2 regions of the Streptomyces sp. NPDC097617 genome follow, and region 1 is predicted to be linked to the other one. Evidence: riboswitches for the same ligand, from Rfam matches in the RefSeq annotation. Region 1 holds a riboswitch; the other holds the start of a gene.

Evidence for each region. A riboswitch is a leader RNA that binds a small molecule or an ion and turns the genes downstream of it on or off. The one in region 1 is predicted to bind guanidine.
Region 2: another riboswitch for guanidine. It lies ahead of ACIQZO_RS11400 (multidrug efflux SMR transporter); the one in region 1 lies ahead of ACIQZO_RS05300 (Ohr family peroxiredoxin).

The regions. Positions count from the first base shown of each region.
Region 1 covers NZ_JBIWCL010000002.1:440,547-455,756, reverse strand. The annotation lists gene ACIQZO_RS05355 (carotenoid oxygenase family protein) at 1-559, opposite strand, end outside; gene ACIQZO_RS05350 (SRPBCC family protein) at 617-1,057, opposite strand; gene ACIQZO_RS05345 (MFS transporter) at 1,092-2,528, opposite strand; gene ACIQZO_RS05340 (TetR/AcrR family transcriptional regulator) at 2,616-3,182, opposite strand; gene ACIQZO_RS05335 (NHLP bacteriocin export ABC transporter permease/ATPase subunit) at 3,214-6,012, opposite strand; gene ACIQZO_RS05330 (NHLP family bacteriocin export ABC transporter peptidase/permease/ATPase subunit) at 6,143-8,395, opposite strand; gene ACIQZO_RS05325 (hypothetical protein) at 8,392-9,198, opposite strand; gene ACIQZO_RS05320 (hypothetical protein) at 9,301-9,540, opposite strand; gene recQ (DNA helicase RecQ) at 10,014-12,011, opposite strand; gene ACIQZO_RS05310 (esterase/lipase family protein) at 12,197-12,883, shown strand; gene ACIQZO_RS05305 (hypothetical protein) at 12,888-13,340, opposite strand; gene ACIQZO_RS05300 (Ohr family peroxiredoxin) at 13,333-13,782, opposite strand; guanidine-III (ykkC-III) riboswitch at 13,864-13,926, opposite strand; gene ACIQZO_RS05295 (diacylglycerol kinase family protein) at 14,135-15,210, shown strand, end outside.
Region 2 covers NZ_JBIWCL010000005.1:83,856-99,065, forward strand. The annotation lists gene rdgB (RdgB/HAM1 family non-canonical purine NTP pyrophosphatase) at 1-336, shown strand, start outside; tRNA gene ACIQZO_RS11375 (tRNA-Leu) at 422-496, opposite strand; gene ACIQZO_RS11380 (HNH endonuclease) at 541-1,197, opposite strand; gene bcp (thioredoxin-dependent thiol peroxidase) at 1,347-1,814, opposite strand; gene ACIQZO_RS11390 (DUF3618 domain-containing protein) at 1,873-2,256, shown strand; gene ACIQZO_RS11395 (co-chaperone GroES) at 2,339-2,641, shown strand; guanidine-III (ykkC-III) riboswitch at 2,689-2,758, shown strand; gene ACIQZO_RS11400 (multidrug efflux SMR transporter) at 2,790-3,110, shown strand; gene ACIQZO_RS11405 (transglycosylase domain-containing protein) at 3,123-5,555, opposite strand; gene ACIQZO_RS11410 (ABC transporter permease) at 5,730-6,545, shown strand; gene ACIQZO_RS11415 (ABC transporter permease) at 6,631-7,476, shown strand; gene ACIQZO_RS11420 (ATP-binding cassette domain-containing protein) at 7,481-8,449, shown strand; gene ACIQZO_RS11425 (DUF1707 domain-containing protein) at 8,623-9,276, shown strand; gene ACIQZO_RS11430 (DUF445 domain-containing protein) at 9,605-10,996, shown strand; gene ACIQZO_RS11435 (hypothetical protein) at 10,966-12,048, opposite strand; gene ACIQZO_RS11440 (GNAT family N-acetyltransferase) at 12,083-12,619, opposite strand; gene ACIQZO_RS11445 (hypothetical protein) at 12,806-12,997, shown strand; gene ACIQZO_RS11450 (hypothetical protein) at 13,038-13,337, shown strand; gene ACIQZO_RS11455 (very short patch repair endonuclease) at 13,405-13,866, opposite strand; gene ACIQZO_RS11460 (tetratricopeptide repeat protein) at 13,910-14,908, opposite strand; gene ACIQZO_RS11465 (class E sortase) at 14,956-15,210, shown strand, end outside.

The sequences.
Region 1 (15,210 bases):
CCTCGGCGCTGTGGGTGATGTGGCCGTTGGCGTCGGCGACGTAGTACATGAGGTGGGGCGGGAAGGGCGAGGAGCCGAAGAAGTGCAGTTCGCCGGTGAGCGGATCGGTCTTCGGGTGCGCGGTCATCGCGCTGCGCAGCTTGCCGCCGAAGTCGTGGACACCGACCGTCTCCAGCTCCGGGGTGAGCTCGAAGGGCAGGTTCGCCTCGCACAGCGCCAGCAGGCGGCCGCCGTGCTCGATGACATGGGTGCCGGCGGTGCTGGCGGTCAGGTCGGGGCCGTGCTCGGTCATGTACGGGGCGCCGTCGAGGGCGGGGGTGCGCACCCAGCGGTTGCGGTACCACTCGGCGCGGCCCTCGCGCAGCCGGATGCCGTGCACCATGCCGCTGCCCTTGAACCAGTGGGTGGGGGTGACACCGGCCTTGGGGTTGTGGCTGTTGCGGATGAGCCGGCCGGTCAGCTCCGGCGGCAGGGAACCCTCGACGGTCAGTTCGGTGGCGGTGATCTCGTCGACGGCCGGGGCGTAGTGGCCGATCAGATAGGGCTTGTCGGTGCTCATGGCAGGAACCTCGCTCAGTGTGGGTGTGTGGGTCGTGTTCCGGTCGACGGACCGACGTCAGTCGGTCTGCTCGGCGCGGGCCTTGAGGGTGGCGAGCCAGGCGGTCAGCGAGTCGTGCAGGGCCCGGCGGAGTTCCTCGGTCGCGGCCTCGACGGGTGCGCCGCTCCAGGACTCCTCGGTACGGACCAGGGTCCGGCTGCCGGTCCGCTCGAAGGTCCACACGTGGACCCCGTCGATTCCGTTGGCCGGGCCGCCCCAGACCACCCGCTCACCGGGGACGACCTCGAGGAGGGTCGAGGTGATGTCCAGGCCGTGCGTCTTCCAGCCGAAGGAGCTGCCCGGCGCCAGCGGGCCGTCGAGCGCCGCCCGGTCGATGTGGGTGTTCCAGCCGGGCCAGGCGTCGATCCGGGTGTGCAGGTCCCAGACGCGCTCCGGCGGGGCGTCGATCACGGTGGACAGGCGGACGATGACGGGTGCGCTCTCGTCGATGGTGAACATGCCTGTTCTTCCTCTCGGTTGACGTGCTGTGTGGTTACGGGCGGGTGGCCGCGGCGGCGGGGACGGCGGCGTCGCGGCGGGTGCGGGTGCGGAGGAGCAGCAGGGTGAGGGCGGCGGTGGCCGCGAGGACGGCGGCGGAGATGCCGAAGGCGGTGCGGTAGCCGGCGGTGAGCGCTTCGAGGTGCGGCTGGTGCGCGGCCGCGTGGGCGGTGGTGGTGCCGGCGAGGGTGGCCAGTACGGCGAGGCCGATAGCGCCGCCGACCTGCCGGGTGGTGTTCACGAAGCCGCCGGCGAGCCCGGCGTCCTGCCCGCTGACGCCCTCCACGGACAGGGCGGTGAGCTGGACGAAGGCGATGCTCAGGCCCAGGCCGATGAGGGTGCTCGGGCCGAGTACGTCGGCGAGGTAGCCGCCGTCGGCGCTGATCCGGGACAGCCACAGCAACCCGGCTGCCTCGGTCAGCAGGGCCGTGGTCACCGTCGCGGTGGCGCCGATCCGGCGGGAGATCCGCGGGGCGAGGGTGGAGCCGAGCATGTTGGCCGCGGCCAGGGGGAGTTGGCCGAGGCCCGTGACCAGGGGGCTGGAGCCGAGTACCTGCTGCTGGTAGAGCGGAAGGAAGAAGAACAGCGCGATCCACACCGAGCCCAGCAGGGCCATCAGCAGGTTGCCGGCGCTGACGCGACCGGCGCGGAACAGGCGGGGCGGCAGCAGCGGGTTCGGGTGGTGGCGCTCGACCAGGACGAACGCGGCCGCCAGCACCGCGGTGGCGGCGAAGGCCCCGAGGACGGAGGTGTCCGTCCAGCCCGACCGGCGGGCCGTGGTCAGGCCCCACACCAGGGAGGTCAGCGCGAGGGTGACCGTGATGCTGCCGGGCAGGTCGAAGCCGCCCGCGCCGGTGATCGCCGTACGCGGCACGCTCACGGCGACGCCGACCAGGATCAGGAGCGCGCCGACGGCGACGGCGAAGAAGATCCACTGCCAGCCCCGGGCCTGGGTGAGTACGCCCCCGAGCAGGACGCCGACCGCGCCTCCCGCGCCCGACACGGCTCCCCACACCCCCAGTGCCCTGCCTCGCCCGGGTCCCGGCGGGAACAGGTCCATCACGAGGGCCAGCGCCGCCGGGGCGATCGCCGCCGCGCCCAGGCCCTGCACCGCGCGGGCCGCGATCAGGACCGGGGACGAGGTGGCCAGCCCGGCCGCCAGCGAGGCTGCCCCGAACACCGCGATCCCCGCGAGCAGTACCCGGCGCCGGCCGACGAGGTCGGCGGCCCTGCCGCCGGCCAGCAGCAGCGCGCCGAAGGCCAGGCCGTAGGCGTTGACCACCCACGTGGTGCCGTTGTCCGACAGCCCGACGCCGTCGCGGATCTGCGGCAGCGCCACATTCACGATCGAGGTGGCGAGCATGACCGTGAACTGCGCTCCCGCCAGGGCGGCGAGCGCCGCTCCGGGGCCGCGGGTGGTGGTGGCTTTCACTGCGATCCTCCATGAGTGGTTGACCACTCACTCTTTGCGCCAAAGAAAAGACGGAGCCGTGTGCCCCGCCGCCGGTCGGACGTGACGTCAGAAGTGCTTGATGCCCGCGGTCAGGGTGCGGGTCCAGGGGGCGTCGACCTCGTCGGCGCCCATGGAGACGATGAGGTGGCACAGCATGCCGCGTGCGAAGAACTCCTGGACCTGGACCTCGGCGGCGCCCGAGGCGCCGCGGACGTACTCCACCAGCCGGGCGTAGCCCTGCCGGACCGCCTCGCGGACGGCCGGCTCGGAGACGGCCGCGGCCTGGGCGTGCAGCTGGATCAGCATCAGGTCGTTGTTGCTGATCAGCAGCGCGTACGCATCCCCCATGGCCCCCAGCACCGCCTGGGGGGAGCTGCCCCGGACCTCGGTCGCCGCCTGCTCCAGTGCGGACCGGACCTGTACGAAGCAGTACTCGACCACCGCCGTGAACAGCAGTTCCTTGTTCGGGAACAAACGGTAGACGTACGCCTGCGAGATGCCGGCCGCCTTCGCCACCTCGGTCGTCGTGGTGCCCCAGTAGCCACGAGCCGCGAAGGCGCCGATGGCGGTGCGCAGCACCGTCTCGCGGCGCTCCTCGGCGGTGGACAGCTGGCGAGGTCGTTCGTTCTTCATGTGAGTACTCAACCACTCACACTTTCATGTGTCAACGCAGTTGCCGGCGGACCAGACCGTGGAAGAGGCCCTCGGTGTCGGCGAGCAGCTCGGCGGGCGGCCCCTGCTGGACGATCCGGCCCTGCGACATCACGATCACGCGGTCGGCGTCCATGACCGTGGTGAGGCGGTGGGCGATCACGACGCGGGTGGTCCGCAGGGCGCGCGTGGATTCGATGACCACCCGCTGGGCCTCGTTGTCCAGCGCACTGGTGGCCTCGTCGAGGAACAGGATCCGCGGCTTGCGGATGAGGGCCTGGGCGATCATCAGCCGCTGGCGCTGGCCGCCCGAGACGGTGCCGCCGCCGTCGGAGAGGATGGTGTGCATGCCCATCGGCATGGCCTTGATGTCCTCGGCCAGGCCCGCCATCGCGGCCGCCTCCCACGCCTCGTCGAGCGAGAACGTCCCCGCGCCGCAGATGCAGTCGAGGATCGAGCCGGTGAGGGGCTGGGCGTTCTGCAGCACCACGCCGCACTGGCGGCGTACGGCCGCCCGGTCGAGAGCCGCCAGGTCCTGGCCGTCGTAGAGCACGCTGCCCGAGACGGGCCTGTCGAAGCCGATGAGCAGCCGCAGCAGGGTCGACTTGCCGCAGCCACTGGCCCCGACGATCGCGACGAACTCGCCCGGTCCGATCCGGAGGCTGATGTCGTCGAGTACGAGCGGGCCGTCGTCGGCGTAGCGGTAGGACAGGTTCTTGGCCTCGATGGCACCGGTCAGCTCTCCCGGGCGGGTACTGGAGCGCTCCACCTCGGGGATCTCCCGCAGCAGCGGCCGGATCTGCTCGAACATCGGCAGTACCGCGGCGGCCGAGATGAGCGCCCCGGTCACCTGGGTCACCGATGACAGCAGCATCGTCAGCGCGGTGCTGAAGGTGAGGAACTCGCTGGCGGACATGGCGCCGCGCGCCGGACCGGCCAGCAGCACGAACATCACCAGCGTGCACAGCGGCAGGTAGACGGCGCCGAGGACCGTGATGACGTTCTGCGTCCGGCCGATGCGCTGATGCAGGTCGCGGGTCCGGGCGAACTCCGTTGCCCAGGCGGCGTACGCGAAGCTCTCGGCCGCGGCGACCCGGAGCTTGGGCAGGCCCCGCAGCGTCTGGAAGGCCTGGTTGCCCAGCCGGTGCCCGAGCGTGTTCAGCCGGCGCTCGTACCGCAACTGCCACAGCCCCAGGCCGAGGAAGATCCCCGCGATGACGAGCAGCATGGCCAGGGCCGCCATCGCCAGCGGCACGCTGTGGACGAACAGCAGTACGAAGCTCACCGCGCCGACCGCGCCCGCCTGCACGCAGACCGGGCCGATGCCGGACAGCACGCGGCGGATGGCGCTGACGCCCATCGCGGCGCCGGCCAGTTCGCCGGTGGAGCGACCGGCGAAGAACTTCGCGGGCAGCCGGAGCAGCCGGTCCCACACGGCCGGTTGCAAGGTGGCCTCGATGCGGCCCTCCATCCGTAGCAGGGAGGTGTTCTGCAGCAGCATGAAGACGGCCGCGAGCACGGCGGTCGCGATCAGCGCCACCCCGCACTGCACGATGAGGCCGGTTTCGCCCTGCGGGACGTACCGGCCGAGGACCTGACCGGTGGCGACCGGCACCAGTGCGCCCAGCACCACCGCGACCAGCCCGCCTAGCATCAGGCTGCGCAGCTCCGGCAGGGTGCCGCGCACGCTGAAGCGGAGCAGCGCCGGCAGGCCCACCCGCCCGTCGGGCAGGGGGCGGTACAGCATGACGGCCCGCGGTTCGAAGGCTTCCGCCCTGCTCTTCCCGACGCGCTCGCGCGTGCCCGCGGCGGGGTCGACCGCCTCGTAGCCGCCGCGCCTCCACAGCAGGGCGACCGGTGCGCCGTCCTTCGCGCGCCGGCCCACCAGCGGGCCGGAGTTCTCCCGCCACCAGTGCCCGCCGAGCCCGACCGCGCGGGTGCGGATCCGCGAGGCGAGCGCGATGCGTTCGACGGGATCCAACTGCTCGGAGGCGGCGTCGGCCCCGCTCGGCGAGGTCAGGGTGATGCGGGCCGCGGCCGCGACCACGCGGCACGCGGCGAAGGTCGCGTCGACGCCGGCGCCGCGGTGGGGATCGCGGCCACCGGCGCGGACGATGGACGCCAGCAGCGTCCGGTCGGCCTGGGTACGGGCCGTCCGGCCCGCCTCGATCCCGGCCGCCGTGCGGTCCTCGTGGGTGCGCTCCAGCGCTTCGATCCAGCCGTCCAGGGCGTACAGCAGCCGGTACTGCTGGTCGACCATGCCCTGCCACATCTCCGCGTCGACGAGGAGGGTGCCCACCGCCTCCGCCTCGTACACGGCGCCGTACTGCACGCTGCCGGGGGTGATCCGCATCCACAGGATGTCGTCGTCGGCCCCGCCGTGCCCGGTGGGGGCGGCGCCGTCCAGCGGCGCCTCGTAGAGCACGCGCAGACCGCGGCCGATCCCGCGCGCGAAGGCGTCCTCCAGCGGGCTGGGCAGGCCTGCGGCGGCGAAGTGCCCTTCGTCGGCGTACCACGGTCCGCCGTGGAACCGGTCGGCGTACCGCGGGTCCTGGGGGTGCTGCGGGTACGGCGCGTCCTGCGGGCGGGCGAGTTCCCGCAACCCGATACGGCGCAGCCGGCACCCCTGCAGGGGTCGGCCGACCAAGGTGTGCCCGGGGCCCTCGGCGGGTCCGAGCAGCAGCGTGCCCGGCTCCAGCCGGCCCAGGAAGTGCCAGTGTCCGGCCTGCGTGGCGTCCACGGCGAACAGGTCCAACTCGCCCTCGACGACCAGCCACAGGACGAGCGGGCCCTCCAGGGACAGGCTGCGCATGCCCGTGCAGTCGACCGGCGAGCCCAGCCCGCCCAGCGCCTCGACGACGGGGTCCGGGCCCCGGTCCCACGGGCCGGCGGCGGCAGCGGCGCCGGTGGTGGTGGTGGTGGTGCGGTGCGTGTACGTCACCTCAGTGCTCCTTGACCAGTGCGGCGTACGGGCCCCGCGCGGCGACCAGTTGCTCGTGCCGTCCCCGCTCCACGACCGTGCCCCGGTCGAGCACGAGGATCTCGTCGCTGTCGCGCACCGTGCTCAGCCGGTGGGCGATGACCACGCAGGCGCAGCCCCGGCGGCGCAGGTTCTCGATGATGACCTGCTCGGTCACCGCGTCCAGGGCGCTGGTCACTTCGTCGAGCACCATGACGCTGGGGCGGCGCACCAGCGCCCGCGCGATCTCCAGGCGCTGTCGCTGGCCGCCGGAGAAGTTGCGGCCGTCCTGCTCGACGCGGCTGTGGATGCCCCCGGGGCGGCGGGCGACCACCTCGTGCACGGCGGCGTCCTCGAGGGCGGCGATCACGGCCTCGTCCGGGATGGAAGGGTCCCAGAGCGTGACGTTGTCGCGGACGGTGCCCTCGAAGAGGAAGACGTCCTGGTCGACGAAGGAGACGGAGGCGGCCAGCGCCCCGCGCGGGATGTCCTCCAGCCGCATCCCGTCGATGCGGATGGCCCCGGCCCAGGGGGTGTGGAGGCCGGAGATCAACCGGGAGACGGTGGACTTGCCGCTGCCCGAGCCGCCGACGAGAGCGACCTGCTGCCCGGGTCCGACCGCGAGCGAGAAGTCCTTGAGCAGCGGGGCGTCCAGCGGGTTGTAGCCGAAGGTGATGGCGTCCAGCTCCACATGGCCCTTGAGGCGCCGGGTGGAAGCCGCGGGCTCGCGCCGCGAGTAGACCCGGTCGACCGGGAAGTTCTCGACATCGCCCAGGCGGGCGACGTCGGCCGCGAAGTCCTGGATCCTGCCGGCGACGCCGCCCAGCCGGGAGATCGGGGCGGTGAAGCTGGTCACCAGGGCCTGGAAGGCGACGAGCAGACCCACGGTGAGGTGGCCCTCCACGGCCCGCAGGCCGCCGATCGTCAGGATCAGCGCGCTGTTGAACGCCGCCAGCGTGGGCGCGACGATCGCCAGCCACGCGCTGGGCACGCCGAGCCGCTGCTGGACGTCGAGGGTGACCGCGTGCTGTCCGGCCCAGCGGCGGAAGAAGCCGTTCTCGCCGCCCGTCGCCTTCATCGTCTCGATGAGCTGGAGACCGCTGTACGAGGTGTTGGTCAGCCGGGCGCTCTCGGCGCGCAGCTTCTGGGTGCCGGTGGCCCGCAGCCGGATCGCGATCCGCAGGGCGATCACGTTGAGCAGCGCCACGGCCACGCCGACCAGGGTGAGCTGCGGATCGTAGGTCCACAGCAGGACGGCGTAGAGCACGACGACGACGGCGTCCACGCCCGCGGCGGACAGGTCCCGGGCGAGGGTCTCGGCGACCGCGTCGTTGGACTGCAGGCGCTGGACCAGGTCGGCCGGGTTGCGCTGGGAGTAGAAGGTGACCGGAAGTCTGAGCAGGTGCCGGAAGAAGCGGGCGCTGCCCAGGGTCGAGGAGATGATGCGCCCGCGCAGCAGGTTGGCGTGCAGCAGGGCCGTGAGCGTCGCGGTGAGTACGAGGGCGACGGCCATCGCGGCGAACAGCGCACCCAGCAGGGAGGTCTGCTCGCCGATGAGGAACATGTCGATGTACGTACGGCTCAGGGCGGGCACCGTCGCGCCGACGGCGACCAGGAGGAGGCTGGCGACCACGGCGGCGGCCATGGTGCCCGAGGTGCCCCGCAGACGGGCCGGCATGGCTCCCAGGACGCCCGGCCTGCGGCCGCCGCGGCGGAACTCGTCGCCGGGCTCGAAGGTGAGGACGACCCCGGTGAAGCTGGTGTCGAACTCGTCCATGGGGACGAACCGGCGGCCCTTGGCGGGGTCGTTGATGTACACGCCCGCGCGGCCGAGCCGGCGTGCCGTGCCGTCGTAGACGACGTAGTGGTTGAACTCCCAGAACAGCACGGCCGGGGCGCGCACCTCGGCGAGCGCGGCCAGGTCCATCTGCATGCCCTTGGCCTTCAGCCCGTACCCGCGGGCGGCCTTGAGGAGGTTGCTGGCGCGGGAGCCGTCGCGGGAGACGCCGCACGCGATGCGCAGCTCTTCGAGCGGGACGAAGCGGCCGTAGTGGCCGAGCACCATGGCCAGCGCCGCGGCGCCGCACTCCACCTCCTCCATCTGCAGCACGGTGGGGGTGCGTACGGGGCGGGGCGTCCTGCCCCTGGGGGCGGGCGCGGACCGGCGGCGGGAGCCGCCCTTCGGCTCGGGGCGGTGGCGCCGGCGCCCGGCGGGAGGCAGGTGCGGCGCGGTCACGGCAGCAGCCAGTCGACCGGGCGCCGTGCGGAGAGGTGGAGGGCGCCGGTGACCGGCGTCCTGGAGTCGACGGCGTACGGGGGTCCGTCCGCAGAGGACCACCGGTAGCCGGAGGGGGTGGAGGAGGAGCGCTCGAGCCGGACGACCACGGCCACCGGGCTGCCCTGGCGGGAGAACTGCTCGGCGAGCCCGCTGTCGCCGAGGAACCCGCCGATCTGCGCCTGTGTCAGGGGTGCGCGCCCGACCGCCTCGACGCGGCCGCGGAGCGTGCCGAACTGCCGGCGCGGTACGGACTGGAGGCTGAGGTCGACCGGGGCGCCCACGGGGATCGCCGCGCCGCTGCCACCGGGTACGTACAGCACGGCCACCAGCGGGTCCTGCGGATCCTTCACGCGTTCCACGGTCGCCACGTCGGCGCCGGTGGCGATGACCGCGCCCACCTTGGCCACCACGGTCGTGACCCGGCCTCCGGTCACCAGGCGCACGGGGCGCTCGCCCTGCTCCGTACGGACGTTCAGCAGGGGCGCACCGGCGGCCAGCAATTGGCCCTCCTGGGCCAGGACTTCGGTCACCTGTCCCGCGATCGGGGTCTGCAGCACGTAGCTTCCCTCGGCCCGGGTGAGGATTCCGGACGCGCTCAGCTTGGACGACACGGTGCCGGTGAAGGCCCAGAAGGTCGCGGCCGCCATGACCACGACGGTGACGGCCAGGACGAGTCGACCCTGCGGGCGGGCGAAGCGGACGGGCAGGTCCAATTCCTCGGGCGATTGCAGCTTGGAAAGAGCCTTTTGGCGAAACTGCACGGACTGTTCCCTCAACCGCATTCGTATCGTCGGGCGGACATACGGACGGCCGTGAACCCCGGAGCCGTGGGGGACGCTCCGGGGTTCACGGGTAATTCCCGATCAGAGACCGGCGCGACCGGCGTTCACCGAAACACCGGTGATGCCCGTGACGAGGCCGGGGACGTGGGAGACGATTCCCTGCGCGGCCTGGACGGTGTGGAGGGAGCCCACGACGCCCACAACGTTGCTGACATCGCTGGTCACGGCGCCACCCAGGCCACCGGAGATGCTGATGATGCCGCCGGATACGGCGTCCAGCTCGGTGTCGTCGATCTCACGGGTCTCAAGGTCGTTACGCATGGCGCGCACCTTTCATTGGGGGGAGGAATTCATCGCTGTCGGCCGGCGGCGCGAAACTCGGCCGCCGTTCCTGACTGCTGCGATGCGGATGATGAAAGCACGCGAACGGGCGACCCAGCCAATCCCATTGACTTCCCGTCACGCGCGGACGAGCACCTCTGCCGACGGACGTGCAGCTTGATTCACCGAATGGTGGCGACTTCTTCACAGGATCGAGTAACAGATATGGAGGATGCGTTGCTTACATGGAGCAAACTGTGACAAATCGGCACGAAATTGATGGGGTGTGTGCGGTGCATCGCGGTGCGGGGGAGCCCTGCTGTCGAGATCGCGAACGCGATGTGCAGGTTTCCTGACGGTGCATGGAGTGACGGGTCCCTCACGCCCGGTCGCGCGGCGACCGGCCGCACGTCCCAGTCCCAGGGGCGCGGGGTGCCGCCGGGCCTGTGTCCGGGCCCGGCGGCAGAGGCCGGCTACTGCCAGTCGTCCCAGGGCGGCGGAGCCATCTCCTCCGTATCGAAGGGCGGTTCCTCGTCGTCCGGCGCGGCGGCGGGAGCCGGGGGAGCCGCCGGAGCCGCAGAACCGGCCGGGGGAACCGTGGCAGGGGCCGCGGCCGCGGCGCCGGACTCCGCCAGCGCGCCGAGCACGCCCTCGGCGTACTTCGCGAGCTTGGCCTCGCCGACGCCGCCGATGGTGCCCAGCTCCTCCGCGGACGCGGGCAGCCGCGTCGCGATCTCCCGCAGCGTCGCGTCGTGGAAGACGACGTACGCCGGTACCCCCTGCTCCCGCGCCGTCTCGGCCCGCCAGGCGCGCAGGGCCAGGAAGACCGGTTCGGCCGCGGCCGGCAGGTCGACCGGCACGCGGGCGCCCTTCCCCGAGCGCGATCCGGACTCCTTGCGGGCGGGGCCGGCGGGCGCCTTCTCCTTCCGCATCGAGACGCTGCGGCGTCCGCCCAGTACCTCGCCGCTGTCCTCCGTCAGCACCAGCGTCCCGTACTCGCCCTCCACCGCCAGCAGCCGCTGCGCGAGCAGCTGGCGTACGACGCCCCGCCACTCCGCGGTGCCCAGGTCCGCCCCGATGCCGAACACCGAGAGCGCGTCGTGGTCGAACTGGATGACCTTGGCCGTCTTCTTGCCCTGGAGGATGTCGATGATCTGGCCGGCGCCGAACTTCTGCCGCCGCTCGTTCGCGAGCCGCCACACGGTCGACAGCAGCTTCTGCGAGGCGACCGTGGCGTCCCACGACTCGGCCGGCGTCAGACAGGTGTCGCAGTTGCCGCACGGCACGCCCGACTGCCCGAAGTACTCCAGCAGCCGCACCCGGCGGCAGTCCACCGTCTCGCACAGCGCGAGCATGGCGTCCAGGTGCATGCCGAGGGACCGGCGGTGCGTCTCGTCGCCCTCGGAACCGTCGATGAGCTTGCGCTGCTGCACCACGTCCTGCAGTCCGTACGCCAGCCACGCCGTGGCGGGCTCGCCGTCGCGGCCGGCCCGGCCGGTCTCCTGGTAGTACCCCTCGACCGACTTGGGCAGGTCGAGGTGGGCCACGAAACGCACGTCCGGCTTGTCGATGCCCATGCCGAAGGCGATCGTGGCCACCACCACGACTCCGTCCTCCCGCAGGAAGCGCGCCTGGTTCGCCGCGCGCGTCCGGGCGTCCATACCCGCGTGGTAGGGCACCGCGTCGATGCCCTGCTCCACCAGGGAGGCCGCGGTCTTCTCCACCGAGGCGCGCGAGAGGCAGTAGACGACTCCGGCGTCACCGGCGTGCTCGCTCCGGATCAGCTCCAGCACCTGCTTGAGCGGATTGCTCTTCGCGACGATCCGGTACTGGATGTTCGGCCGGTCGAAGCCCGCGACGAAGTGCCGGGCGTCCTCCAGGCCGAGCCGCGCCATGATCTCGGCGCTGGTGGCCTCGGTGGCCGTCGCGGTCAGCGCGATCCGCGGCACCTTCGGCCAGCGCTCGTGCAGCATCGACAGCGCGAGGTAGTCGGGCCGGAAGTCGTGACCCCACTGGGCGACGCAGTGCGCCTCGTCGATCGCGAAGAGCGAGACCTTGCCGCGGTCGAGCAGCCGCTGCGTGCTCTCGGTGCGCAGGCGCTCGGGGGCCAGGTACAGCAGGTCCAGCTCGTCGGCGAGGAAGGCCTGCTCGACGGCCTGCCGCTCGTACGGATCCTGCGTCGAGTTCAGGAACCCCGCCCGCACCCCGAGGGCGGTCAGCGCGTTCACCTGGTCCTGCATCAGCGCGATGAGCGGGGAGATGACGATGCCCGTGCCTTCTCTGACGAGCGCCGGGATCTGGTAGCAGAGCGACTTGCCGCCGCCGGTCGGCATCAGCACGAGGGCGTCGCCGCCGCCGACGACCTGCTCGATGATCTCCTGCTGCTCACCGCGGAAGGAGCTGTATCCGAACACGCGGTGCAGTACCTGCAGAGCGTCGGAGGTCTCGGGGGAAGCGTGCTGAATTGCCATCCACGAAGCCTATCGACACCCACCGACACCGGCTCCCGTCCGCCCGAACCCGAACCCGAACCCGAACCCGGCCACGGTCGCCGATCGGCCACCGAAACGTCTCCGGTGTGAAGTGCGGGAGCCGGACGGGTGAGCGGGGCGGACACGGGGCCGGGGCCCGTGCGGCGGACCGCTACAAACGGGTCATGTACTCGTACCTGCTGCGCATCGCCGGGGCTGTGGTTCTCTCCCTGGCCGTCTGCGCGACCCCGGCCGCCGCCCGTCCCGCCGCGGTCGCCCAGGCACCGGCCGAACCCGACCCCGTGGTCTTCGTACACGGCTGGAACAGCGACGGTTCGGTCTGGAACACCATGGTCGACCGGTTCCGGGCGGACGGCCGGCCCGCCGACCGCCTGTACCGGTGGACGTACCCCACCTCCCAGTCGAACGCCACGACCGCGTCGCAGCTCGCCGCCACCGTCGACCGCGTCCTCACGGAGACCGGAGCGGCCAGGGTGGACCTCGTCACCCACTCCATGGGCGCCCTGTCGTCCCGCCACTACCTCAAGAACCTGGGCGGCGACGCCGAGGTCGACGCATGGGTCTCCTTGGCGGGCCCCAACCACGGCACCGAAACCGCCCGGCTCTGCGGTCAGGCCTCGTGCGTCGAGATGCGCCCCCGCTCCGCCTTCCTCACCGCGCTCAACGCGGACGACGAAACGCCCGGCGCCACCCGCTACGCCACGTGGTGGTCGCCCTGTGACCTGGTCATCAACCCCGACAGCACGGTTGCGCTCGTCGGCGCGGTGAACACCCGGACTCCGTGTCTGCTGCACTCCGCCTTCCTCGGCGATGCCGGGGTCTACGCACAGGTGCGCGACCACATCGGCTGACCGGTCAGGTCCGCCAGTACGTACCCGCACGGGCATCGACGTGGACGAGGTGCCGGCCGACGCGCACCACGTGGTGGTCCGCGCCGGCCCAGGAGCCGGTGTCGCCCTCGGCGCAGGGCAGCGGGGTCCAGACCTCCAGGAAGGTGCTGCCGTCCGTGTTGGTGCCCCACTCGACGAGGTTCGCGCCCTCCCACCGGAGTCTGCCCGTGTCCTCGCCGGGCTCGCCCGTCAGGTGGTGGAAGTGCACGCGCGAGCCGTCGAAGGAGGTGACGCCGGCGAAGCCCCGGCTGTCGGCGAAGTACGGACCTGCCTGCAGCCACACCACCTCGCGGTCCTCCACCAGGGGCCCGCCGTCGCGGCTGATGCCGCGCCGCAGCCACGCGCCCCGCTCGGGCACCGGGATGCCCGGCCCGTCCGCCGACGGAAGGGCCCCGGGGGCGTCCACCGGCTCAGGCATCGGCGGCAGCGGTGTCGTCCACGGCCAGCAGTGAGAGCTCGATGTTCCCGCGGACCGCCTGCGCGTAGGGGCAGACCGCGTCCGCCCGGTGGAGCAGGGGCAGCAGGTCGGCCGCCCGCCACCCCGGCAGCGAGACCGTCAGGGCGACCGCGAGACCGTAGCCCGCGGGCGTGTCCGTGGTGCCCAGCCGCACCTCGCACGCGACGCGCGCGGCCGAGGCGTCCGCCCCGAACTCGGCCGCGACCTCGGCCAGCGCGGAGGTGAAACAGGCCGCGAACCCGGCCGCGAACAACTGCTCGGGGTTGGTGGTACCGGGCACCTTCTTGCGCGGCGGGGCCAGTCGGACGTCGAGGCGCCCGTCGTCGGTGACCACCGATCCGCTGCGGCCGCCGTCGGCGTGCGCGGTCGTGCGGTAGAGGGTGCGGGTCAGCGGCACGGTCATGAGGTCAGCCCATCTGTGCGACGAGGGAACGCCACCCGGGGCCGGACGGCGCTACGGCGCCTGCCGGGTAGGACGGCGCCGGGCGCGTCGTCGTGCATAACCGGGTACGGCGCATCTCGTCCGGGGCCTGGGGACCGGGCCGCCGCACAATCTAGCAACGGGAGCGGGCCCGTCATGACCGACACCCGCGGTGACCCTCCTCACGGCCGCATCCCCGGCCTCCGGCGCCGACGGGCCGTCCCGGCGCGCGTCAACGTCCCGCCGCGCGTCAACGTCCCGGCGCGCGTCAACGTCCCGGCGCGCGTCAACGGGCCGTGCGCATCATCGGGCCGGGACGGGTCAGACGGGCTCCATGAAGAGAAGACGCGGCGCCGCCGCTCGCCGGGCCCGGCCGCTGCTGCTCCTGCCCGTCCAGGCGGCCGCGCTGATCGCCGTGGGCCGGCTGGTCACCGGGCCGGCCGCGCACCACTGGCCGCTCGCCGCCGAGGACCGGGCGCCCCGGGCCCTGGCGGAGCACCGCGGCGCGCCCGTCCTCACCGTTGCCTCGCAGTGGCTCTCCACGCTCGGAAGCACGCAGGTCGTCGTCGGGCTGACCATTACCGCCGTGCTCGCCCTGCTCCGGCTGCCCCGGGTCGCGCTGCGCCGCGAGGCGCTGTTCCTCGGTGTCGCGGTCGCCGCGCAGTCGGCGGTGTTCGTCACGGTCACGGCGTTCGTGGAACGGCCGCGCCCGGACGTCCCCCGCCTCGACGCCGCCCCGCCCACATCGAGCTTCCCCTCCGGTCACGTCGGAGCCTCGCTGGCGCTCTACGGAGGACTGGCCGTCATCGCGGCCCTGCGACTGCGCGGCCCCTGGCGCCGCGCCGCGATGACCGCCCTCCTGCTGATCCCGGCCGCGGTCGGCCTGGCCCGGGTCTTCCGCGGCATGCACTACCCGAGCGACATCGCGGGCGGCCTCCTCAACGGCGCGGCCACCCTCCTGATCGCGGCTGCGGCCCTCCTGCCCGGCCGCGGCTGCGCACCGGCCCGCCCGCACCTGCCCGCCCAGACGGCCGCCGGCCCCCGAGGCGGGCGAACGGTCCTCATCGTGCGGCACCCGTACGGCTGCCCGGACGAGCTCGCCGAGCGGCTGCGCGCCGTGCTCGCCGGCCACGGCCACGCCCACCGGGAGCAGCGCTGGATCCGCACCACCGCCGAACGGCCCGCGGGCGCCCTCGCCGAGGAGCTCGCCGGCCGCCGCCCCGCCCTGGTGGTGGCCTGCGGCGGCGATGGCACCCAGCGCGCCTGCGCCGAAGTGCTTGCCGGCACCGGGATCCCGCTGGTCGTGGTGCCCTGCGGCACCGGCAACCTCCTCGCCCGGAACCTGGACCTCCCGCTGGACCCGGTCGCCGCCCTCGACGCGTGCCTGGCGGGCGAGAGCCACCCGATCGA
Region 2 (15,210 bases), on a different contig from region 1:
CGCTGGGCCGGCTCCCACGGCGACGACAAGGCCAACCTGGACCTGCTGCTGGCCCAGCTCGGCGACATCGCCGACGAGAACCGCGGGGCCCACTTCGCGTGCGCGGCGGCCCTGGCCCTCCCGGACGGCACCGAACGCGTCGTCGAGGGCCGGCTCCTGGGCACCCTGCGCCACACCCCGTCCGGCACGGGCGGCTTCGGCTACGACCCGATCCTCCAGCCGCAGGGCGACACCCGCACGTGCGCGGAACTGACGGCGGCGGAGAAGAACGCCATCTCCCACCGAGGCCAGGCCTTCCGCGCCCTGATCCCCTTCGTCCGAGCCCTCCTGGGCTGAGCCCCGGGTCCGCTGGGACACCTCCGGCGTACCGAAATGCCGAAGGCCTGCCCTCCCGGAGTCCGGGAGGGCAGGCCTTTTGTGTTGGTACGCCCGATCGGATTCGAACCGACAGACACGACCACCTAAAGATCGCCGCTCACCGTTGGCGTACGGGCGCAAACCAAGACCACTGTACTTGGTGGCGGCTGGATACGGTGGGCACTAGCTACGGGATGTGCCAGATCGGACGGGTCTTCCACCGCGGCACCACGTGCTGGTGACCGCATGGCAGTTGGGGCACAGGAGCCGGAGGTTCTCGCGCTGGTCGTTGCTCCAGTCGCCGTCCATGTGGTCGACCTCCAGCGTCATCGGCTGTCCCTGCCAGACGGCTTCGACGCCGCACAGTCGGCACGCTTCGGGAATTCCGATGGCCGCGAGGGCCTGCTTGAGGTGCGCGCTCTGCGCACGGCGGGCCTGCGGGCCTTCCTGCCTGACCAACACCGTTTCCGGGGTCCGCCGGACCTTTGGGCGCCCCGCCGACGAGGGCAATACGAAATGGGAGGTGTTCATCCCGAACGCCTTGACCCTGCGGCTGATGTGGGTGTGGTGGCCGCCCACCACGTCGAGTCCCAGGCGCCTGAGTACTTCGCACATGTTCGTCGACGCGGCCACGGCCTCCGCCAGTACTTCCCGCGTCCACCTCGCCCCGTCCCGCTCGAAGTGCGAGACGTCCACGCCCAGCTTTGGCATGCGGTCGTGCAGGTACCTACGCGACGGGCCGTTCGGATCCACTCCCAGCTTGCGCAGTGCCTCCGTCAGCGTCCGCGCCCCTTCGGCGGCTTCCGCCAGGCGTTCCTTCGTGTACGGGCTGATCGGCATGCCCGCCCCCCTCCGTGATGTCCGGCCATGCGTGCGGCCCTCGTACGGAGTAACGGGCTCGGAAGGCGGACGGGCACGGGGTTTTTCGTCCGATAAACGGAACGGCCCGCACCGGGGGTGCGGGCCAGTTCTGTGGGGTGGGGCGAGGATCAGAGGCCCAGGTCCTTGATGATCTTGGCTACGTGACCCGTGGCCTTGACGTTGTAGAAGGCGTGCTCGACCTTGCCCTCCTCGTCGACGACCACCGTGGAGCGGATGACCCCGGTGACCGTCTTGCCGTACAGCTTCTTCTCGCCGTACGCGCCGTACGCCGTCAGCGTCTCCTTCTCCGGGTCGCTGACCAGGGTGACCTTCAGGTCCTCCTTCTCGCGGAACTTCGCCAGCTTCTCCGGCTTGTCCGGGGACACGCCGATGACGTCGTAGCCGTGTCCCGTCAGGAAGGACAGGTTGTCCGTGAAATCGCAGGCCTGCTTCGTGCAGCCCGGCGTCAGCGCGGACGGGTAGAAGTAGACGATCACCTTGCGGCCCTTGTGGTCGGCGAGCGAGACCTCGTTGCCGTCCGCGTCGGGCAGGGTGAAGGCGGGGGCGGTGTCGCCCGGCTGGAGTCGCTCGCTCATCTTGACTGCTCCTCGGGAGGGGATCGGTATGGCATGAGACTAAGCTGACAGACTGTTCATGGCGGACTACGCCCCACAGGACCACGACGACGACGGAGGCAGCGCGGTGTCGGAAGCCAGGACCCGGGAAGCCAGGACCCCCGCACAGATCGAGGCGGACATCGTTCGCCGCCGCGAGCAGCTCGCCGAGACCCTCGACGAGATCGGCGTGCGCATGCACCCGAAGACGATCATCGGGGACGCGAAGGCACGGGTCGCCTCGACCGTCGACAACACCGCCGGGCGGGCCTTCGCCACGGTGAACCGGGTCGTGACCGACCTGAAGGACAGCCTGCGTCACGACGACGGGACTCCGCGCGTCGACCGGATCGTGCCCATCGCCCTGGTCGCGGTGAGCCTGGTCGGGCTGGTCGTGGTCTCGGCGCGCCGCAGGCGCGGATGACCCTGAGCGGTACGGGGCGGGTACGGACGGGTAGGTTCGGGGCGTGAGAGAGAACACCACCCACGACAAGCTGCCCATCCGCATGCTGCACGACCGCGTGCTCGTGAAGTCCGATCTGCCGGAGGGCGAGCGCCGCTCGGGCGGCGGCATCCTGATCCCCGCGACGGCCGCGGTGGGAAAGCGGCTGGCCTGGGCCGAGGTGGTCGCGGTCGGGCAGAACGTACGGACGGTCGAGCCCGGTGACCGGGTGCTGTACGACCCCGAGGACCGTGCCGAGGTCGAGGTGCGGGGCGCGACCTACGTGCTGATGCGCGAGCGGGACCTGCACGCCGTGGCCGCGGAGCGGCTGGAGGGGTCGGAGGACTCCACCGGGCTGTACCTCTGACGAAGACGTGGGAAAAGGGCTGGTGGCCGAGGTCACCGGCCCTTTTCGCCGCCCTTTGCTACGGTGGAGGAGAACCCGACGAGACGCGCCGTACCGGGTACGACAAGACGACGCACCCCGTATCGCTCGATGTCTCGGAGGTGCCGTCATGGCATGGGTTCTTCTTCTCGTCGCCGGTCTGCTCGAGGTCGGCTGGTCGATCGGCATGAAGTTCACCGACGGCTTCACCCGGCTGTGGCCCAGTGTGTTCACGGGTGCCGGGATCGTCGCGAGCATGGTGCTGCTGTCCTACGCCGCGAAGACCCTGCCCATCGGCACGGCGTACGGGGTGTGGGTGGGCATCGGCGCCGCCGGTGCGGCGGTGCTCGGTATGGCGGTGCTGGGTGAGCCCGTCACCGCCGCCCGGATCTTCTTCATCTGTCTGCTGCTGGTCGCCGTGGTGGGGCTGAAGGCGACCTCCGGTCACTGACCGCGCTCCCTGCTATTCGAGGAACGCCGACGGCGGTCGCAGGCCATCCGCCGGGTCGCCGTCGATTCCTTGGGCGGCTCCCTCGGCGCTGCCCTGCGTGCCCTGGGTGGTGCCGCCCTGGTCGCCGCCCTGGGTGGTGCCGCCGCTGTCCTGACCGCCGCTGTCCTGACCGCCGTTGTCCTGGCCCCCGTTCGTCCGGCCGCCGTTGTCCTGGCCGCCCTGGTTCTGGCCGCCGTTGTTCTGTCCGCCCTGGTTGCGGCCGCCCGTCCCGTTCGAGGGGGTGGGCCGGGTCGGGCGTACCGGGGTGCTGGGTGAGGGTTCGCCGGGGGTCTCCTCGGGCGGTTCGGACTCCGGGCTGGGCGGTGGCGGGGGCTGCGCGGCGCCGGGCTGGAGTTCCAGGTCGAAGTCGACGGGGTCGGTGCCCTCCAGGGCGGTCTTCGTGTACGCGGCCCAGATGCGGGCCGGGTATCCGCCGCCGCCGATGCGGGCCTCGCCGAGGGCGCCGTAGAGGGATTCCAGGGTTCCCGTGTCGGGGTCCTGGCCCATCATCGAGACGACGGTGACCAGGTCCGGGGTGTAGGCCGCGAACCAGGCCGAGCGGTCGAGTTCGCCGGTGCCGGTTTTGCCGGCGGCGGGGTGGCCGGCGGCGAGGGCGGCCGTGCCGGTGCCGTTGTCCACGACGCTGACCAGCATGGATGTGGTGGTGTCGGCGGCCTCGCGGTTGATGGCCTGGGTGGGGGTGCGCTGGGGCAGGCCGATGATGTCGCCGCCCTTGGTGATCTTCTCGACGAAGGTGAAGGGGGTGCGGCGGCCGTGGTCGGCGAGGGTGGCGTAGGCCTGGGCCATGTCCACGACGCTGGCCTGGAGGGTGCCGAGGGCCATGGCCGGGCCGGGTACGAAGTTCGGGGTGTTCTCGGGGATGCCGAGGTCGATGGCGGTCTGCTTGACCTTGCCGGTGCCGACGTCGACGGCCATCTGCGCGTACACGGCGTTGACGGAGAGGTCGGTGGCGGTGTTGACGGTGATGTTCCCGTACGAGACCTGGCCCTCGTTCTCGGGGGCGAAGCGGATCCGGCCGCCGACGACGGGGCGTTTGTTGTCGCCGTTGTAGATCGTGTTCGGGGTGATCCGGCGGCCGTCCTGGGTGCGGGAGTCGTTCTCGACGGCGGCTGCGAAGACGAACGGCTTGAAGGTGGAGGCGACCTGGTAGTCGTGCCGGGTCGCGTTGTTGACGTACTGCTTGGTGTAGTCGATGCCGCCGTAGAGGGCGACGACCTTGCCGGTGGCCGGGTCGATGGAGACCCCGCCGGCGCGGACCAGCCGGTCCGCCTTGCGGGTCTCGGGTTCGAGCTTGCTGACCATCTGCGCGTCGACGGCGTCGACCAAGGCGGTCTGGCGGCGCTTGTCGATGGTGGAGGTGATCCGGTAGCCGCCCTCGGCGAGGGTCTTGTCGTCGAGGATCTTGTTCTCGACGATGTAGTCCTTGATCGCTTCCACGAGGTAGCCGCGCTGGCCGGACAGTCCGGCGGCCGCGCGGACCTTGCCCGGTTCGGGGAACCGGATCGTCGCGCGTTCGGCGGCGGGCAGCCACTGCTTCTTGACCATGCCGTCGAGCACGTAGTTCCAGCGGGCTACGGCGCGTGGGCGGCTCTGGGGGTGGGAGACGACGTCGAAGGCGCTGGGGGAGTTGAGGAGGGTGGCGAGGTAGGCGCCCTCGGCGGTGGTGAGCTTGTTGACGTCCTTGCCGTAGTAGGCCTGGGCGGCGGCCTGGATGCCGTAGGCGTTGCGGCCGAAGTAGCTGGTGTTCAGGTAGCCCTCGAGGATGTAGTCCTTGGACTTCTCGCGACCGAGTTTGATCGCGATGAAGAACTCCTTGACCTTGCGGTTGATCGTCTGTTCCTGGCCCAAGTAGTAGTTCTTGACGTACTGCTGGGTGATCGTGGACCCGGACTGGGTGCCCTTGCCGGTCGCGGTGTTCCAGGCGGCGCGGAGCATCGCCTTGGGGTCGACCGCCCGTTCGGAGTGGAAGTCCCGGTCCTCGGCGGCCAGTACGGCTTCCTGCACGGTCCGGGGGATCTGGGACAGGGGCACGTTGACGCGGTTGACCTCGCCGTCGCGGGCGATCTGGGAGCCGTCGGAGTAGAGGTAGACGTTGGACTGCGCGGTGGCGGCGGCGTTGGCCGGCGGGATGTCGACCAGCAGGTAGCCGGCCACGAGCGCGCCGCCGATCAGCAGGGCGAGGAGCAGGATGCCGCCCAGGACCATGCGCCAGGTGGGGACGAGGCGGCGCCAGCCGGTTCGCCGGCGCCGGGCCTTCTTGCCCGGTCCGCCCGGCGGGGTCAGGGCCCGGTCGGGCGTCCGCGGCTGCGGGACGTCGCGCGGTCCGCCGGGCGGGGTGTCGGGGTCACGAGGGGTCCAGCCCGGGGGTGGTGACTGGTCGCTCATCTCCAGGGCTCCTCGACGCCGTTCGAAATATCCACTTCTGTACCTCATGGTGTCTACCCGATGGCCGGTGATTCCGCTCCGGACGGGCATAAATCGGTCGCGTGGCTCGCCCCTCCGCACTAAGCTCGCGCGCTTTGGCCGACGTAGGAACGACGTGGGAAACGGAGGGATACGGTGAGCCGGAGAGTGCGTCTCTACCTGGCAGTCGCCGCAGGCGGATTCAGGCGGTACGCCACCTATGGGACGGCGACAGCGGCCGGGGTGTTCACCAACACCGTGTTCGGGTTCATCGTCGCGTACACGTACATCGCGCTGTGGGACGAGCGTCCCGGACTCGGCGGCTACGACCAGGCGCAGGCGCTGACCTTCGTCTGGGTGAGCCAATCGCTGCTGGCCGCCGCGGCGCTGATCGGCGGCGGGTTCCAGGAGGAGCTCCAGGAGCGGATCCGGACGGGTGACATCGCGGTCGACCTGTACCGGCCCGCGGACCTTCAGATGTGGTGGCTGGCGGCAGATCTGGGCCGGGCGGGCTTCCAGTTGCTGGGCCGCGGGGTGGTGCCGCTGGTGGCGGGGGCGCTGGCGTTCCCGCTGGCGCTGCCCGTCGATCCGCTGCGCTGGCTGCTGTTCCTGGCGTCCGCACTGCTGGCCCTGGTGGTGAGCTTCGCGCTGCGCTACATGGTGGGGCTGGTGGCCTTCTGGCTGATGGACGGGGCGGGCATCAACATCATGGCCACCGTCGCCTCGATCTTCTTCTCCGGGATGCTGCTGCCGCTGACCGTCTTCCCGGGCGGCTTCGGCGAGTTGGTCAGGGCCCTGCCGTGGGCGGCGATGCTCCAGGTCCCGATGGACGTCCTGCTGGGCATGCACGCGGGGGCCGGGGGCGCGGCCGAGGCGCTGGGCTTCCAGGCCGGATGGGCGCTCGTACTCCTGGGCACGGGGCGGCTGTTGCAGTCGGCCGCGACACGGAAGGTGGTGGTCCAGGGTGGCTGAGGCGGAGGTGGAGGCGGAGGTGCACGCCGGGGCGGAGGTGCAGGCCGAAGCCGGGGCGGTACGGGCGCGTGCGCGGGAGTTCGCCGTGGATGGGGCGCCGGCGGAGGGGTCCCGGCGCGGCGGCCCGGTCCGGGAAGGGCTGCGCGGCTACCTGCTGATCGTGGGCATGTGGATCCGGTCCACGATGACGTACCGCACGTCCTTCGTCCTGACGACCGTCGGGCACGCGGCGATCACCCTGCTGGACTTCGTCGCGATCTACATCATGTTCTCCCACGTGGACGACCTCGGCGGCTTCACGCTGCCCGAGATCGCCCTGCTGTACGGCTCCTGCTCGGCCTCGCTCGGCCTGGCGGACATGCTGCTGGGGAACACCGACCGGATCGGCGCCCGGATCCGCGACGGCTCGCTCGACACGATGCTGGTGCGTCCGGTCCCGGTCCTCGCGCAGGTCGCGGCGGACCGGTTCGCGCTGCGCCGGCTGGGCCGGATCGGACAGGGGCTCGGGGTCATGGGCTGGGCGCTCTGGTCGCTGGACGTGGACTGGACGGCCGGGAAGGTGCTGCTAGTCCCCGTGATGGTCCTCGCCGGGGCGGCGATCTTCGCGGCGGTGATGGTCACCGGCGCGGCCTTCCAGTTCGTGACGGGGGACGCGGCGGAGGTGCAGAACTCCTTCACCTACGGCGGCTGCACCATGCTCCAGTACCCGCCGACGGTCTTCGCGAAGGACCTGCTGCGCGGGGTGACCTTCATCGTCCCGCTGGCCTTCGTCAACTGGCTGCCCGCACTGCACGTGTTGGGGCGGCCGGATCCGCTGGGACTGCCCGGGTGGGTCGCGTACCTGAGCCCGCTGGTGGCCTTCCTGGTGTTCCTGCCCGCGTCGCTGGCGTGGCGCGCGGGAGTCCGTTCGTACCGAAGCACGGGGAGCTAGAGCTGTGGTGGATGCGCTGATCTCGTTGGACGGGGTCGAGAAGGTCTTTGACGTACGGCGCCGGGTGAGCCTGATGCGCCGGGAGAAACGCCAGGTCAGGGCGGTGGACGGGATCAGTTTCGAGGTCGCCCGGGGCGAGATGGTCGGCTATATCGGGCCCAACGGTGCCGGGAAGTCGACCACGATCAAGATGCTGACCGGCATCCTGACCCCGAGCGGCGGCCGGCTGCGGGTCGCGGGCATCGACCCGGCGCGCGAGCGGATGCGGCTCGCGCACCGGATCGGGGTGGTGTTCGGGCAGCGCACCACGCTGTGGTGGGACCTGCCGCTGAAGGACTCGTACGGGTTGATGCGGCGGCTGTACCGGGTGCCGCGGGCCCGCTTCGAGGAGAACCTGGAGCGCTGCGTGGACCGCCTCGACCTGGCGGAGCTGCTGGACGTGCCGGTACGGCAGTTGTCGCTGGGGCAGCGGATGCGCGGGGACATCGCGGCGGCGCTGCTGCACGATCCGGAGGTGCTGTACCTGGACGAGCCGACGATCGGGCTCGACGTGGTGAGCAAGGCGAAGGTACGGGGGTTCCTGCGGCAGCTGAACGAGGAACTCGGCACGACGGTGCTGCTCACGACGCACGACCTCCAGGACATCGAGCAGCTGTGCGAGCGGGTGATGGTGATCGACCACGGGCAGTTGATGTACGACGGGCCGCTGGGCGGGCTGCACACGGCGGGGGCGGTGGGGGAGAGCGAGCGCACGCTGGTGGTCGACCTGGAGCGCGAGCTCGCGCCGATCAGCGTGGCGGGCGCGCGGGTGGTGAAGGTGGAGGGGCCGCGGCAGTGGCTGGCCTTCCCCGCGGGGGCGTCGGCGGCGCCGCTGGTGGCGGCGGTGGCGGCGGACTACCCGCTGGTGGACCTGTCGGTGCGGGAGCCGGACATCGAGGACGTGATCGCGCGGATGTACGCGGGGCGGGGGTGAGGGCGGGGTGGATCCGGGGTCGCGGTCCGGGGCCGGGCGGGTGCGGTGTCTGCGCCCGGTGCCGGTGCCGGTTCGGTGCCGGGCTGATGTCGGGGGAATATGGGGGAGATCTCGGGACGATCTCAGGGGCTTAGTCATACAACTCCCCGACAACCCTGCATAGTCTGGTCCGCATGAGTGACGAGCGGCCGGAGAAGCCGTTGCCGGAGCTGAGGGCGTCGGACGCCGACCGGGACCGGGTGGCGGAGCGTCTGCGGGACGCCGTCGCCGAGGGCCGGCTCGACATGGAGGAGTTCGAGGAGCGGCTGGACGCGGCGTACAAGTCCCGTACGTACGCGGAACTGGAACCGCTGACGCGGGACCTGCCCGCGCCAGCGGCCGGCGGGCCGGCGGCCCGGCCGTCGGCGGCCGCGGAGCCCTGGACGGGCCGGATCGGCGGGGCGGGCTCCTCGACGGCGGCCGTGGCGGTCCTGTCGGGCTTCCAGCGCAAGGGGCGGTGGACGGTGCCGGCGCGGCTCGACGCGGTGGCGTTCTGGGGCGGCGGCCTGCTGGACCTGCGCGAGGCGGACTTCGCGCAGCGCGAGGTGGTGATCAACTGCATCGCGGTCATGGGCGGCATCGAGATCACGGTCCCGCCGGGGGTGGAGCTCGACGTCCGAGGCATCGGGGTCATGGGCGCCTTCGAGCACAGCAACAACCCGGGCCCGCCCGAACCGGGCGCCCCGCGGGTGGTCGTGACGGGCTTCGCCTTCTGGGGCGGCGTGGAGGTCAAGGTCAAACCCCGCAAACGCCCCCCGGGCAAGGACCCCCTCCGCAAACAGCTCTAGGTCGTCACAGCACCGCCCCGGGCAGTGCGCGGAGCCGAGGACGCGGCCCCCGCCGAGGCGGCGGGACGGTGCCGGTTGGTACGCGTACCCGCAGGGGTGGCGGGACGGTGCCGGTTGGTACGCGTACCCGCAGGGGTGGCGGGCATGCCCGGGCGTCACCCCGCGGGAGCGGCTCGGCATGCCCGGGCGTCACCCCGCGGGAGCGGCTCGGCATGCCCGGGCGTCACCCCGCGCGGGAGCGGACTGGCGTGGCGGGAACTCCTCGTCCCTCCCGGGAGTCGGATGCTATGCAGACAAAACCGGCGCCCCCGGGGGAAGGCAGGAGCACGTGGAGAACCGCAGCACCACCGGAGGTACCGGCACCACCGGAGGTACCGGCACCACCGGAGGTACGGGAGGTACCGGAACCGTGCCACCGGCCCCCGCACAGGCACCCCCGCCCCCCACCCGCGGCGCGTTCGTCTTCAGCGCCGCCGACGAGGAGCGGCGTCGCGGGGTCCGCCGGATGAAGGCCACCGCGACCGGTCTGCTGATCCTGGTCGCGCTGGTCTACGTACTGGCCAAGTACGCCCAGCACGCCTGGGGCGCCGGCGGCTGGGCCGGGTACGTCGCCGCCGCGGCCGAGGCCGGCATGGTCGGCGCGCTCGCGGACTGGTTCGCCGTCACCGCCCTCTTCCGGCGCCCGCTCGGCCTGCCCATCCCGCACACCGCGATCATCCCGACCAAGAAGGACCAGCTCGGCGTCTCCCTGGGCGAGTTCGTCGGGGAGAACTTCCTCTCCTCCGACGTGGTCCGGGCCCGCCTCCACGCCCTCGGCATCGGTGGCCGCCTCGGCTCCTGGCTGGCCGAGCCCGAACACGCCGACCGGGTCACCGCCGAGCTCGCCGCCGCGCTCCGCGGCGCCCTGACCGTGCTGCGCGACTCCGACGTGCAGGCCGTCGTCGGCGAGGCCATCACCCGGCGGGCCGAGACCGCCGAGATCGCGCCGGGCATCGGCAAGACGCTGGAGCGGGTCGTCGAGGACGGTGGCCACCGCCGGGCCGTCGACCTCATCTGCGCCAAGGCCCACGACTGGCTGGTCACGCACGGTGCCTCGATCACGGACGCGGTCCAGGGCGGCGCCCCCGGCTGGACCCCGCGGTTCGTGGACCGCAAGGTGGGCGAGCGCGTCTACAAGGAGCTGCTCCGCTTCGTCACGGAGATGCGGGACATGCCGGAGCACCCCGCGCGCGGTGCGGTGGACCGGTTCCTGACGGACTTCGCGGCCGACCTCCAGTCGGACACGGAGACCCGCGCGAAGGTGGAGCGGCTCAAGTCCGAGATCCTGGCGCGCGACGAGGTCCAGGACGTCATCGCCTCCGCGTGGTCGGCGATCCGCTCGATGATCATCTCGGCGGCCGAGGACGAGCAGAGCGAGCTGCGCCTGCGGGTCCGCGCCTCGCTGATCTCCCTCGGCGCGCGACTCGCCACCGACGGCCGCCTGCAGGCGAAGGTGGAGGGCTGGATCGAGGGCGCCGTCGTCTACGTCGTCACCACCTACCGGACCGAGATCACCTCGCTGATCACGGACACCGTGGCGGGTTGGGACGCCGAGCACACCTCCCGCAAGATCGAGGCCCACATCGGCCGCGACCTGCAGTTCATCCGTATCAACGGCACGGTGGTCGGCGCCCTGGCCGGCCTGATGATCTATACGGTGTCCCGCGCCTTCGGGGCGTAGGACGGCGGGGGCGTGCGCGGGAGCGCCCGCGGGAGGCGGAGCGGCGGGAGCGTGCGCGGGAGCGGCAGTTCCAGCTGGGCGTGCCCGCGTGCGGTGACGGCCGGGGGCGCGGGGCGGGCGGTGCCCAGGGCGAGGAGCGCGCGCACGGCGGCGACCACGTCCGCCGGTCTGTCGCGGAGCAGCCCCGGCGTCGTACTGGCCACCAGGACGCCCCGGGACTCCAGGCGCAGCCGCCGGTGCAGGGTGGCCTGCCAGGCGTCGCGCGTGTAGTGGTACTCCGCGGAGTCGATTTCCAGCGCCACGCCCTCCTCGGGCCAGTACGCGTCCGGGCTGGCGAGGAAGGCCCCGTCGGGGCCGTGGAGGCGGGCGTTCCACAGCGGGGCCGGGAGGTCGGTGGCCACCAGGGTGTCGCGGGCGCGGCCCTCGGCGATCGACCGGACCCCGGTGACCAGTTCCGCGGTGGCCGCCCGCACGGCGGGGCGGCCGCGGATCCGGCCGGCACGCAGTTCGGCGTGCAGGTCGTGCGGGTGGCACCAGCCGCCCTGGACCACGTTGGCCAGTACGGAGCGCACCAGGTCGGGATCGTCCGTACGGGCCGCGAAGTCCGCGGCGGCCCGGATCGGGCGGGTGCTGGGGACGCCGGAGATCTGGATGGTGGCGGGCCAGCGGGAGGTCGAGCCGGGCCGGACCCGGCCCGCGGCGGCCGGCGAGCGCGGGGCGCGGACGAGGACGTCCAGCGGTTCGGGCGGGGCGTCGCGGATGCCCAGGAGCGCGAGGGCGGCGCCGCCCGTCAGCGCGGCGGTGGACCCGGAGAGCGGATCGGCCGCGGGGTGGGCGGCGTACAGGACGGCGGACAGCGCGTGCTGCCGGGTGTCCGGCGGGCCGGTCTGCAGGAGGTACACCCGTGGCAGGAGTCTCTGCCAGGGCCCTCCGCGGCGGCTGCGGCCGCTGATCGTGCCGGCTGGGATGCCGGCCTGCTTGAGCTGGTGGTAGGTGGCCAGGTTCAGCTGGCGCTGGGCGATACGGGCGAGGGCTCCGGGGCAGGTGATCATGCCCGGGGCATGCCCGGTGGGGCGGGCGCGATGCTCAGGCCGCGGGGTGGTTCGGGGCGAGGAAGACGACGACGCCGTTCTGTGTCCCGGGCAGCGGGGTGATCTCGTGCCAGCCGAGGCGCCGGTAGGTGGCGACGGTGTCGGTGGCCACCCGGGCGGTCAGCAGCCAGGCCCGCTCGTCCGGGGCGTCGGCGGTGATCTCGGCGAGCAGGGCGCGCCCGGTGCCGTGCCCGCGCGCGTGCGGGCGTACGGCGAGCTCGTCGATCTCCAGCGCGCCGATGAGCAGTTCCCGTACGCGCGGCCGGCCCAGCTGCGCGGTGACCTGCCCGTAGGCGCGGTCGCGGGGGAAGGTCTTGGGGGTCAGCCAGGCGGTCGCGAAGCCGTCGATGCCGGCGGGCGATTGCGCGAAGGCGGTACGGAATCCGGCGCGGCGGCTGTCCGCCTGGAGCCGGAGGGAGAACTGGCGAATGGTTTCTTCGTCCTCGTTCCACGGTGGCGCGGAGAAGACCTCGCTGTAGGCGTCGGCCAGTTCGTCCGACAGGTCCAGCACGGCCGGTCCGTAGCAGATCACGTTTGCAGCTCCTTGGGCCGGCTTGGGCGGGTTGGGTCGTATCGCCCGTGTAGGAGAGTGAATCTACGCGGGGGAGGTTCCACGCAGTGCAGGTGGGCGGATCCGGAGGGTGTGCGACAAATCCGACTTCCGTACGCGGCCCGGGCCCGCCCGTATCGCCGCCCCCCGGCGCGGCGTTGAAACCGTGTGCGTACCTCTCTCCTGCGCCAGGCCCTGGCCGGGCTCGCCGCGTGCGCGGTGGCGTTCTTCATCATCCTGGGTGTCATGGCGGTCCTGCCCCGCGCCGTCCAGGACAGTCTCCCGCCCGGCATCCTCGGCGGCGCGGTGGTGGTCCTCGGCGTGACGGCCGCCCGCCGCTACGCGCGCCGCGCGCGTTAGCCTCGTACCGTCACTTTTCGAACGGCTGGAGGCCCCCACGATGGCGCAGATCCCCACCTCGGCAATAGCGGCGGCCGGACTGGTCGGCGGCTACGCCACGGCCCGCTGGACCGGCCGCCGACCGCTCGGCGGCGTGATCCTCGCGGCCGCGGGCACCCTCGCGGCCCGCGAATGGCACCGCCGCACGTCCCCGAGGACGACGGCCCTCCTCGGCACGGCCTACGTCGCCGCGTTCGCGGGATCGCACCCCCTGGCGAAGAAGATCGGCCCCTGGCCGGCGGTCTTCACGGCGGCCGCCGCGATGGCCGCAGCCTCACACGCCGCGGCCGACTCGCGCTAGCCCGCCGGTAGCCCGCCGGCTGCGCGCAGAGCTTGTCGGTCGAGTCGTTTCAGTCGCTCGACTCGCCTCAGCCGTTTCCGAGAGGGTGGTCCGGGGGACGGGGCGTGTGCTCCGGCGGGGGTTCGTCCCGCTTCAGGGTGATCGCGCGGGCCACTTCCTCGGGCGTCTGGTGCTCCCAGAATCGGAGCACCGTCCAGCCCTCCGTCTCCAGGTGGGCGGTCGTCTCGCGGTCGCGGGACATGTTCTTGTCCAGCTTGGCCCGCCACCATTCGGCATTGGCCTTCGGTCGCGTCGCGTGCTCGGGGCAGCCGTGCCAGAAGCAGCCGTCGAGGAACACGGCGATCCTCGCGCGGGTGAAGGCGATGTCGATGGTGCGCCGGCGTATGCCGGGAACGGGGAGGCTCACGCGATAGCGGAGGCCGGACGCGTGGAGGAGACGGCGAACGGCCAGCTCCTGTGTCGTGTCGCGCGAGGCCTGTCGACTCATGCGCGCCGAGACACCGGGGGAGGAGGGGACGGCACCAGGCATGGACGCATGATGTCAGCCCCCCTCGTCCACCATCGACTCGGACTCAGGTGGCGTTGTGGCACTCCGCGTACGGCTTGCCCGAGGTGCACCAGCAGGGGGCCGTGGGGGTCGGGGGCCAGGGGGTGGCCTTGCCGCGGGCGGCCAGGGTTGTGGCGTATTCGGCCAGGAGGGACGGGGAGGCCGGGGAGGTCCTCTCCGACGCCGCGAAGGCCTCGTAGGACGGGACGCTCGCCGTGACGATGCCGAGGTTCGTGGTGCCCGAGGCGGCCAGGGCGCGCAGGGAGGTCTCGATGTCCCGCAGGTGGGCCTCGTGCGAGGGGTACTCGGAGGCCAGGGTCGGGTAGCTGGTCAGCAGCTCCGACAGTTCGCGCTGCGGCCAGTGCAGGATCGCCACCGGGAAGGGGCGCGAGAGGGCCGCGCGGCGGTCGCCCAGTTCGGCGCGCAGGCGGGCGATCTCGGCGCGCAGCTCGGTGGGGTCGTCGGAGCCCAGGGCCCAGATGCGCTTCGGGTCGTGGAGCTCGTCGAGGGGGATCGGGCCGATGTGGCGGGTGTCCGCGACCATGTCCCAGTCGTCGTGCGGGCGCCCGAGGAGGCGGCGTACGCGGTGGCGGCCCGTCAGGAGGGCGGTGGTGGCCGGGGTCAGCGGGTCGTCCTCCGCGATCAGGAGGGTGGCCGCCTCGGTGAAGCAGTCGTGCGAGGCCTCCAACTCGTCGTGGGCCTCCAAGGCTTCCGCGATCACCTCCCACGGCGCCGGGTCCTTGGGCGAGGCGGCGCGGATGCCCGAGATGAGGGCGCGGGCCTCGGCCTCGTGGCCGTACTCCCAGAGGTTCGCCGCCTGCAGGGCCTTGATCAGGTGGGGGTCGGACGGGGTGGAGGAGAGGAGCTGGTCGTACAGGGCACTCGCCCGGTCGCGTGCGTCCCCCAGTTCGAGGTGGGCCGCGGCCTGGAGGAGCAAGGGCTCCTGGTCCTCGGGGTAGCGGGTCGCTGTGCGGATCAGGCGCTCGGCTTCGGCGATGTGCTCGGCAGGCGTGTCGGGGCGCATGGTTCACACCGTACTGCCGCTGGTCAGTTGACGGGGGAGGACTTAGGGTGCCGCCCGTGCGAGATCGCTTACCCGTGGTGGTGCAGGGGGGCGGCCGGCGGGGGCGCCGGGCCGGTTCCGCCGGTGTGCTGTGGGCGGCCGCCGAGCTGATCGTCACCGTGGGCGTGGTGGTCCTGTTGCTGGTGGTGCACCAGGTGTGGTGGACGAACCGGCAGGCCGTGGCCGCCGCGCAGGAGCAGGTACAGGCTCTGGAGCGGGCCTGGGGCGGTGCCGAGCCCGTCCTCGGTGCTTCGTCCCCATCC